DNA from 2 places in the Sodalis sp. RH16 genome. Region 2 is predicted to be linked to the other one. Evidence: predicted binding sites of a transcription regulator. Region 2 holds the regulator's gene; the other holds the start of a gene.
What was found. Region 2 encodes CRP, which controls carbon source genes, mostly activating them, when cyclic AMP is high. Its sites were predicted from a motif close to ATGTGANNNNNNTCACAT; they were not measured.

Region 1: adhE (bifunctional acetaldehyde-CoA/alcohol dehydrogenase) is a predicted target of CRP. The motif match lies at 2,186-2,203, and genes of this name have one in related genera.

The regions. Positions count from the first base shown of each region.
Region 1 is NZ_CP178737.1:5,011,567-5,016,351, forward strand. It holds gene oppA (oligopeptide ABC transporter substrate-binding protein OppA) at 1-1,263, opposite strand, end outside; gene adhE (bifunctional acetaldehyde-CoA/alcohol dehydrogenase) at 2,476-4,785, shown strand, end outside.
Region 2 is NZ_CP178737.1:2,279,955-2,284,739, forward strand. It holds gene ACL2XJ_RS10370 (YccS/YhfK family putative transporter) at 1-2,070, opposite strand, end outside; gene crp (cAMP-activated global transcriptional regulator CRP) at 2,122-2,754, opposite strand; gene ACL2XJ_RS10380 (OsmC family protein) at 3,069-3,476, shown strand; gene ACL2XJ_RS10385 (phosphoribulokinase) at 3,523-4,392, opposite strand; gene ACL2XJ_RS10390 (YheU family protein) at 4,558-4,779, opposite strand.

The DNA of each region.
Region 1 (4,785 bases), 2.7 Mb from region 2:
TTCCAATTTGACATCAACGCCAATGTTTTTCTTCCAGATGGAGGCAACGGCAATGGCCAGCTTCTTGTGCAAATCGGAAGTATTGTATAACAGATCGAATGTCAGCGGCTTGTCTTTGGTGTAACCGGCTTCCGCTAACAGTTTACGTGCTTCTGCGTTGCGTTTTTCCTGCGACCAGCCAAACCACTCCGGCGGCGTCAATTTGGCGCCGTCGGTATAAGGCGGGGTAAAACCAAACGCCGGCAGGTCGCCCTGGGCCTTGACCTTATTAACAATGATATCGCGATCCAGGCCCAATTTCAGCGCGGTACGAACACGCACATCAGTAAACGGCGCTTTTTGGTTATTGATTTCATAATAATAAGTGCAGAGATAGGGATCCACATGCACTTCTTTAGGAATATCGTGTTTCAGTTTCTGGAACAGTTCGATAGGCAGATTATTATACGACATGTCGGATTCGCCGGAGCGATAACGGTTGACGTCGGTCACTTCCGAGGAAATCGGCAGATAGGTCACCTGATTGATAACCGTTTTGCTGTTGTCCCAGTATTGTGGATTTCGTTCCAGCACGATATGTTCATTGACGACCCAGTCCTTTAATTTATAGGCGCCGTTGCCCACCCAGTTAGCCGGCTGGGTCCATTTATCACCGAATTTTTCCACCACTTTTTGCGGTACAGGCGACATGGACGGGTGGGTCAGCAATTTGGGGAAATAAGGCACGGGCTCGCTGAGATCGACTTCCAGCGTGTTGGCGTCAATCGCTTTCACACCCAAGGTATCGGGTTGCATTTTGCCGGTGATGATATCGTCAATATTAACGATATGGGCATACTGGGGATAACTTTCATACGGGGACGCCGTTTTCGGGTCCGCCAAACGCCGCCAGCTATAGACAAAATCCTGCGCCGTCACCGGCGAGCCGTCGGACCATTTTGCGTCTTTGCGCAAATGGAATATCCAGACCTTGGAATCCTTGGTTTCCCAGCTTTCCGCCACACCCGGCTGCGGATGGCCTTGCAGGTCGCTAATGACCAATCCTTCCAGCAAATCGCGATTGACATTGGCTTCCGGCACCCCTTCAATCTTATGGGGATCCAGTGATTGCAGTTCGGCGCCGTTTCCACGTACCAATTCCTGTTTGTCACTCAAGGTGACGCCGGCGGGTACCACCGCCGCGAAAGAAGTACCTACGGACACCACTCCCAGGGCGGCGATAATACCTGCTGCCAATAGAGTTCTTTTCGTGATGTTGGTCATTATTAATGCACTCCAGTTTTTTATTATTGCATGACGCATTTTCAGCTGTCTGCAGATTCCCGATGAACGGGTATGGGCACTCCTCGGCCAATTACGGCGAACGAAACCGCAAGGTAAAGAAGCGATATTCCTTATTCATTGAATCTATATGGGAAACAAGCCGGCATAAGGCTGGCAAAAAAATTGATACGGCGGAACGCAGATTCGGAAAGAAGTTATTTGCTATCATAATCAAATCAAGAAATGTCGACCTTGCGTCAAAAAACATAATCAAATTATTGATTGTTACAATAAAACACATCAGGGCAATAAATGACCTGGAAAGAGAATAAATCCCTAATGATTCATGAATTAACACTAATAACATCTGTACCGCATCGTGACAAGTGGCTTTGTGAGATAGTCTAAAAAAAAATCGCCACGGGTTTTAGCCTGCATTGCATCCCGCTGAATATTCGACGTTTTCACTTAATTTATCCGGCTAATAGACTAATTGAGCATTTAATAATCTATGCCGCTTTTGGGTGCGATTTATCAGCATTGGAGCAACATTTGCTCTACGGCGAGGCGTCCGAAAAACGCAGGGCGTGCTCCAGCGCTGTTACTCATCATCATTTATCTGTACAGTAGTGCTCTTGGCCGCGCCATGGGAACATATGGATTGTTGAGCTGCCGCTTCTGCCCCGGCGCCGTTCCTTCACCTTTAATTTTACCGCTATACTTTTTGACATTATTCATATTGTGCCGTTGCTTTATAACCCGTAACCTAAGCAGCAAGTAAAATTTTTGCTGTTATTTGCAAATAGAATGTTAATGGAATGCGGATTACATTGGCACGGCATTTCATCCCTTAACGAGACTGTAGTGAAATTGTAACCTTTGCTCCAAATTGTCGTTGCTGAAAGGAGTCAGCATGAATAAAATGTGATTTGAATCACAATTACTGGCCTCAATACTCTTTACTATTTCTCTATACAGTTAATCGATAATCCCATGGACATAGGGGGCTTGGAAAAAAATCGCCTGTAAATGAAGATCGCTAACTGATTGAACAAACTCGTTAAGTAAATAGCCCTTTGTGCCACTGCCTATCTGTCCTTGTGCAGATAAACTAACCTTAATATCCGCGTCTTTCACAACGACAGGGAATGGCTTTTTACTTAAAGAGTTTAACAATTTAACCGAAATTTTAACATTTATTAGGAGAGCACTATGGCTGTTACTAATGTCGCTGAACTGAACACCTTGATGGAAAAGGTTAAAAAAGCCCAGCGCGAATATGCCAATTTTAGCCAGGAGCAGGTGGACAAGATTTTCCGCGCCGCCGCCCTTGCCGCTGCCGATGCCCGCATTCCTCTCGCCAAAATGGCCGTTGAAGAATCCGGCATGGGTATCGTGGAAGACAAAGTGATCAAGAACCATTTCGCTTCCGAATATATCTATAATGCCTATAAAGATGAAAAAACCTGCGGCATCCTGGCCCGGGACGATACGTTCGGCACCATCACCATTGCCGAACCCATCGGTATCATCTGCGGCATCGTGCCGACGACCAACCCCACTTCCACGGCCATTTTCAAAGCGTTGATATGCTTGAAAACCCGTAACGGCATTGTTTTCTCGCCGCATCCCCGTGCGAAGAAAGCCACCAACAAGGCTGCTGAAATTGTCCTGAAAGCCGCTATCGCCGCCGGCGCGCCGAAAGATATCATCGGCTGGATTGACGAACCTACCGTTGAACTCTCCAACCAGCTTATGCACCATCCGCTTGTTAACCTGATCCTCGCCACCGGCGGGCCGGGCATGGTAAAAGCCGCTTACAGTTCCGGTAAGCCCGCCATCGGCGTCGGCGCCGGCAATACCCCGGTGGTTGTGGATGAAACCGCCGATATCAAACGGGTGGTAGCCTCCATCCTGATGTCCAAAACCTTCGATAACGGCGTCATCTGCGCCTCCGAACAATCGGTTATCGTCGTGGACGAAGTCTATGACGCGGTGCGTGAACGCTTTGCCAGCCACGGCGGCTACATGCTGCGCGGCGAAGAACTGAAAGCGGTTCAGGGCATCATTCTGAAAAACGGCGCGCTGAACGCCGGTATCGTCGGCCAGCCGGCGGTGAAAATCGCCGCCATGGCCGGATTGACCGTACCGGGCTCCACCAAGGTGCTGATTGGCGAAGTCACCGTTGTGGACGAAACCGAACCCTTCGCCCATGAAAAGCTCTCGCCGATGCTGGCTATGTATCGCGCCAAGAACTTTGAAGACGCGGTGGTCAAAGCGGAAAAACTGGTGGAAATGGGCGGCATCGGCCATACCTCCTGCCTCTATACCGATCAGGACAATCAGACGGACCGCGTGAATTTCTTCGGCGAAACCATGAAGACCGCGCGTATTCTGATCAACACTCCTGCTTCCCAGGGTGGTATCGGTGACCTGTACAACTTCAAACTTGCACCGTCGCTGACGCTGGGCTGCGGCTCCTGGGGCGGTAACTCCATTTCCGAAAACGTCGGCCCGAAACACCTTATCAATACCAAAACCGTGGCCAAGCGAGCTGAAAATATGATGTGGCATAAGCTTCCCAAATCCATCTATTTCCGTCGCGGTTCATTGCCGATTGCCCTGGATGAAGTGGCCAGCGACGGCGCCAAACGCGCCTTTATTGTGACGGACCGTTATCTGTTTAACAACGGCTATGCCGATCAGATCACCTCCGTACTGAAGGGCCACGGTATTGAAACCGAAGTCTTCTTCGAAGTGGAAGCGGATCCGACCCTGAGCATCGTTCGCAAGGGCGCAGAGCAGATCATGTCCTTCAAACCGGACGTCATCATTGCCCTGGGTGGCGGTTCGCCGATGGATGCCGCCAAGATCATGTGGGTAATGTACGAACACCCGGGCACCCCGTTCGAAGAACTGGCGCTGCGGTTTATGGATATCCGTAAACGTATATATAAGTTCCCGAAAATGGGTGTTAAAGCCCAGATGATCGCCATCACCACCACCTCCGGTACCGGTTCTGAAGTCACGCCGTTCGCCGTGGTGACCGATGATGCCACCGGCCAGAAATATCCGCTGGCGGATTATGCCCTGGTGCCGAGCATGGCGATTGTGGATGCCAATCTGGTGATGAACATGCCGAAATCCCTCTGCGCCTTCGGCGGTCTGGATGCGGTAACCCATGCCTTGGAAGCCTATGTGTCCATCATGGCCACCGAGTTTTCCGACGGCCAGGCGCTGCAGGCCATCAAGCTGCTCAAAGAGTATCTGCCTGCCAGCTATCACGAAGGGGCGAAAAACCCGGTAGCCCGTGAACGCGTTCATAACGCCGCCACTATTGCCGGCATCGCGTTTGCCAACGCCTTCCTGGGCGTCTGCCACTCCATGGCCCATAAACTGGGTTCGGAATTCCATATTCCCCATGGCCTGGCCAACGCCATGCTGATTTCCAACGTGATCCGCTACAACGCCAACGACAACCCCACCAAACAGGCGGCGTTCAGTCAGTATGACCGTCCGCAG
Region 2 (4,785 bases):
TTCCCCCAATCGCCGCGATAGCCAGCGGCCGTGCTGCGGCCGCTGGCGCCAGGCAACCGACGAGATGGTATGCATGACTCCCAAATGGAACAGGATACGCCGCAGATGGCGTTCCATCGGGGTGCCCGGCTGCTCCGGCGTATCGCCGGCGGTGGCCAGTACCGGCTGTTCGCTGCTCGGACCATCGTATTCCAGCCGTTGCTGGCAGGTTTGCAGCGCCACCTCGCAGGCGGTCAGGTATTTTTCCGCCAGCATTGGCGTCAGCATGTAGTGATCCCGCGCCAGTATCGTCATGGCATTGATATGCTCAATAATAAACTGGCTATGGGTCACCCATAGGCGCATATCGATGAGGTAGCGGGAGTTGAAACCGGGCTCCTGCATGGCCTGGCTTAGCGAGGTGAACAGGGCGTTATGGGCCTGGTTGGCCCGCATACGGGCATAGGCCAGCGCCGCCGGCTCCGGATTCGCCTGTAATAACAGACGCAATGCGTCCTGATCCCTTTCCAGCGCCTGATGGGCGTTTTTGCGCAGCAGGCCGCTTTGCCACTGCGGCCACAGCCAGAGCGTACCGCCGAACGCCAGCATGCATCCGATCAGGGTATCCACCAGCCGCGGTACCAGAAAATGCGTACCGTTCAGGGACAAAAGCTGCAGGGTGTAAACGGCGGTTACGGTGAAGCCGGTCATCGCCAGGCCGTAATTTTTCCGCAAAACCAGATAAGCCGCCAGGGTCACCACCAGCATAAACAATAAAACCGTGCCGTCCCCCAGATGGAGCTGCAGGGTCGCGGCGGCGATAACCAGGCCGGCCAAGGTTCCCAGCGCCCGGTGCTGGATACGTACCCGGGTGGCGTTATAGCCGTTCTGGCTGACAAACATCACCGTCATCAGAATCCAGTAGGGTTTAGGCAGGTTGAACACCAGTCCCAGGCTGCTGCCGATGGCCAGCATAATGCCCAGCCGGGCGGCGTTGCGCAGCGCCATGGATTTGAGCGAACAGTAGCTGCGCAGCGCCTGCCAGAAAGAGAGCCGTTGCTGGTTATCCGCCATGATATCCCGCCGGTAGAGCGGACGTTGCGTCCTGAGCAGCCGGGCGATGCGGCTGAAGTGATAAAAACAAAATTGCCCCACCGGATTATCCGGATTTCGCTGGGCAATTTTTTCCACCGCCGACAGGGCTTCCGCCATGGTGAAACGGCCCGATAACCGATGATAAAGGATATCGTCCGCTACCACCCGCAGCCGGGCGGCAATCAATTGGGCATTATAGCGGATCACCGCTTCAGCGTGACTCTGCTCCACCAGCTTCTGCACTTCGTCCGGCTGATGCAAACTGACGGCGATATGCTCTTGCAGGTCCAGAGCCACCTGAAATGTCCGCAGCAGACGTTTGTACTGAAGCTGATGGTTGGCCGACAGCATATGCAGCTGCTGGTAAATTTGCGCAATCAGATCAATCACCCGCTGCTGCCGGGCAAACAGCGGCGGCAGGGCGGTTTCCGGGTCGGTATGCTGGGTCAGCAGGCTGTATTTCGCCTCGATATAATCCGCGAGCTCTCTATAGAGCAGGCTGAGGGTTTCCCGCATCGGCTGCTCTTTAAGCCATCGGAACCACAGGCCGGTAAACAGCCCGTACCAGGCGGTACCGGCGATATACAGCAGCGGCGGGATCCACACCGGGGCGTTGCCGGTCAGGCCGAGGGTAAAAATGGCGGCGATAAGGGAGGCGGGTAATAACCGCCCGTGCAACGGACTGATTTCACCGGTGACGCCCAGCACCAGCGCCAGGCCCACCATGATAAAGGGCAAGGGTACGTGTACAAAGAGCAGCCACTGGATCAGTACGCTGCTGACGGCGAACAGCGTACCGCCGATGGCCAGGCGTTTAAAAAAGCGTTTATGCAGGGTATCCAGGCCGGCGATGTTGCAACAGGCGGGCACCAGGGAGAACAGCAGGCCGTTCTGCAGGCTGCCGAACAATAGCCCTATCGCCACCGGCAGGCAAAGCACGATGGTTTGCCGCAAGGCATAGTTGACTTCGGGGTGATAGATCAGTCGACGCCACATGCTGCCAACAAGCAGGCGTGGCACAGAGTACCACGCCTGTTTGATTAACGTTTAACGCGTACCGTAAACGACAATGGTCTTGCCGTGTGCGGAGATGAGATTTTGATCTTCCAGCATTTTCAGAATACGGCCCACCGTTTCACGGGAACAGCCGACAATCTGGCCGATTTCCTGGCGGGTAATCTTGATTTGCATGCCGTCGGGGTGGGTCATGGCGTCGGGTTGTTTCGCCAGATTAAGCAAGGTTTGCGCGATACGTCCCGTGACGTCGAGAAACGCCAGATTACCGACTTTTTCCGAGGTGACCTGCAAGCGGCTGGCCATCTGCGCCGACAGACGCATCAGGATATCCGGATTCACCTGAATCAGTTGCCGGAATTTTTTATAAGAAATTTCAGCCACTTCACAAGCGGTTTTCGCACGAACCCAGGCGCTGCGCTCCTGGCCTTCTTCGAATAAGCCCAATTCCCCGATAAAATCCCCCTGGTTAAGGTAGGACAAGATCATCTCTTTACCTTCTTCATCTTTTATCAGCACCGCGACGGCGCCTTTGACGATGTAGTAAAGTGTTTCAGCTTTTTCGCCTTGATGTATTAGCGTACTCTTCGATGGATACTTGTGAATATGGCAATGAGACAGGAACCATTCGAGAGTCGGGTCTGTTTGCGGTTTGCCGAGAACCATTCGCTGTTATCCTCTTTTGTCATCGCTGTCCTTGTTCAGGACATCGTATTCCCTATTACGGCGCTGTTTTATCGATCCATCTCCGTTGTAAACGGAGCGACGTTAGGGAACTTATTAGGGTCTGGTTTTAGTGATGTTCCGATCGCTCTCTTGCCCTTTCATTATCATGAGGTCGATCCAGCCTTGTTTTTAGCATAGGTTTGAAGCAGTGTCTTCTGTTGTCTTGCATCAGCATGAAGTATGTTAGGTAACATTGCCACCTTTCCAATAAAAATGTAGGGTGCAGGAAAAACTTTTTATCTGGAGTCATCATAATGCAAGCACGAGTAAAATGGGTCGAAGGTCTGTCTTTTATAGGTGAATCCGCCTCCGGCCACCAGATTTTGATGGATGGCAACGCAGGGGAAAAAGCGCCCAGCCCAATGGAAATGGTACTTATGGCGGCTGGGGGGTGCAGCGCCATCGACGTGGTATCGATTCTGCAAAAAGGGCGTCAGGATGTGCGTGATTGCGAAGTCAAGCTGACCTCTGAACGCCGCGACGAAGCGCCGAGGTTATTTACCCATATTAATTTACATTTTATAGTTTCCGGCACGGGGCTCACCGACAAAATCGTCGAAAGGGCGGTGGAGCTGTCAGCGGAAAAGTATTGCTCGGTGTCTTTGATGCTCGGCAAATCCGTGAACGTTACCCATAGTTTTGAAGTGCGTTTGCCGTCCTGAATGACGGATGCGTTACCGCGGGCGCGACGCTCCGGCCGCGCCCGGTTTATTCAATGCGTTTGCCTTCCAGCAGCTGCTTTACCAATGGTCCCATGATCAGTTCCATCGCCAGCCCCATTTTCCCTCCCGGTACCACCAGCGTATTGATATTGGAAATAAACGACCCCTGCAGCATCGCCAGCAGATAGGGGAAGTCGATATGATCCAGGCCGCGAAAGTGAATTACCACAAAGCTTTCGTCCAGCGAAGGGATGGCCTTGGCGGCAAAGGGGTTGGACGTGTCCACCGTGGGAACCCGTTGAAAATTGATATGGGTACGGGAAAATTGCGGTGTGATGTAGCTGATATAGTCTTCCATCGATCGCACCACGGAATCCATCACCGCTTCCCGGGAGTGTCCGCGTTCGCTGGTATCGCGCACCAGCTTTTGTATCCATTCCAGGTTGACGATGGGTACTACACCCACCAGGAGATCCACATGCTGCGCCACATTATGGTGGTCGGTAACCACCCCGCCGTGCAGCCCCTCGTAAAACAGCACATCCGTCGGCTCCGGCAGCGGCTGCCAGGGAGTAAAGGTGCCGGGAATCTGATTGTAGGGAACGGCTTCGTCATAGGTGTGCAGATATTTTCGCGCTTTGCCGTGGCCGGTGAGCCCATACTGCAGGAAGGTGTGTTCCAATAGGCCGAAGTCATTGGCTTCCGGCCCGAAATAGCTGATATGTCGCCCGAGATCGCGGGCCTTGCGAATGGCCATGTCCATTTCCGGACGGGTAAAATGGTGGAAACTGTCCCCTTCCAGCTCGGCGGCGTGAATATTCAACTGGTGAAAAATTTTACGGAAAGCCAGACTGGTGGTGGTGGTGCCGGCGCCGCTGGAGCCGGTAACGGCAATAATGGGATGTTGTGCTGACATGGTAACCCTACGCTTCGTTATATGACGGCGTGATACCCTCAATAATTCAGGTTGCAGGAAAGCGGACGCGCCTGCAACTTGAAGTATGACGGGTAGATTCACATGCGCCCGGCATGAAAGACTTGATTATTGTTATCATGTTTAGCGGCGCAGGGCCAATTTGCGTTATTCCGGATGAAACTGGCCGCGGGGCATAATATTGATGGTCTCGTGCAGTTCCGACCATACCACTACCGCTTCGCCGCTTATCAGTTGACGTTTGACATCGGCGACTTTGGCCTCCAGTGTCTTTTCCTGTTCGCCGTAATCGGTGCCTTCTCGCAAGACAAAGGATTCAAGCAGGTTATACAGGGTGTCGGAGTCGATTTCTTCCCACGGAATAATCATCATGTT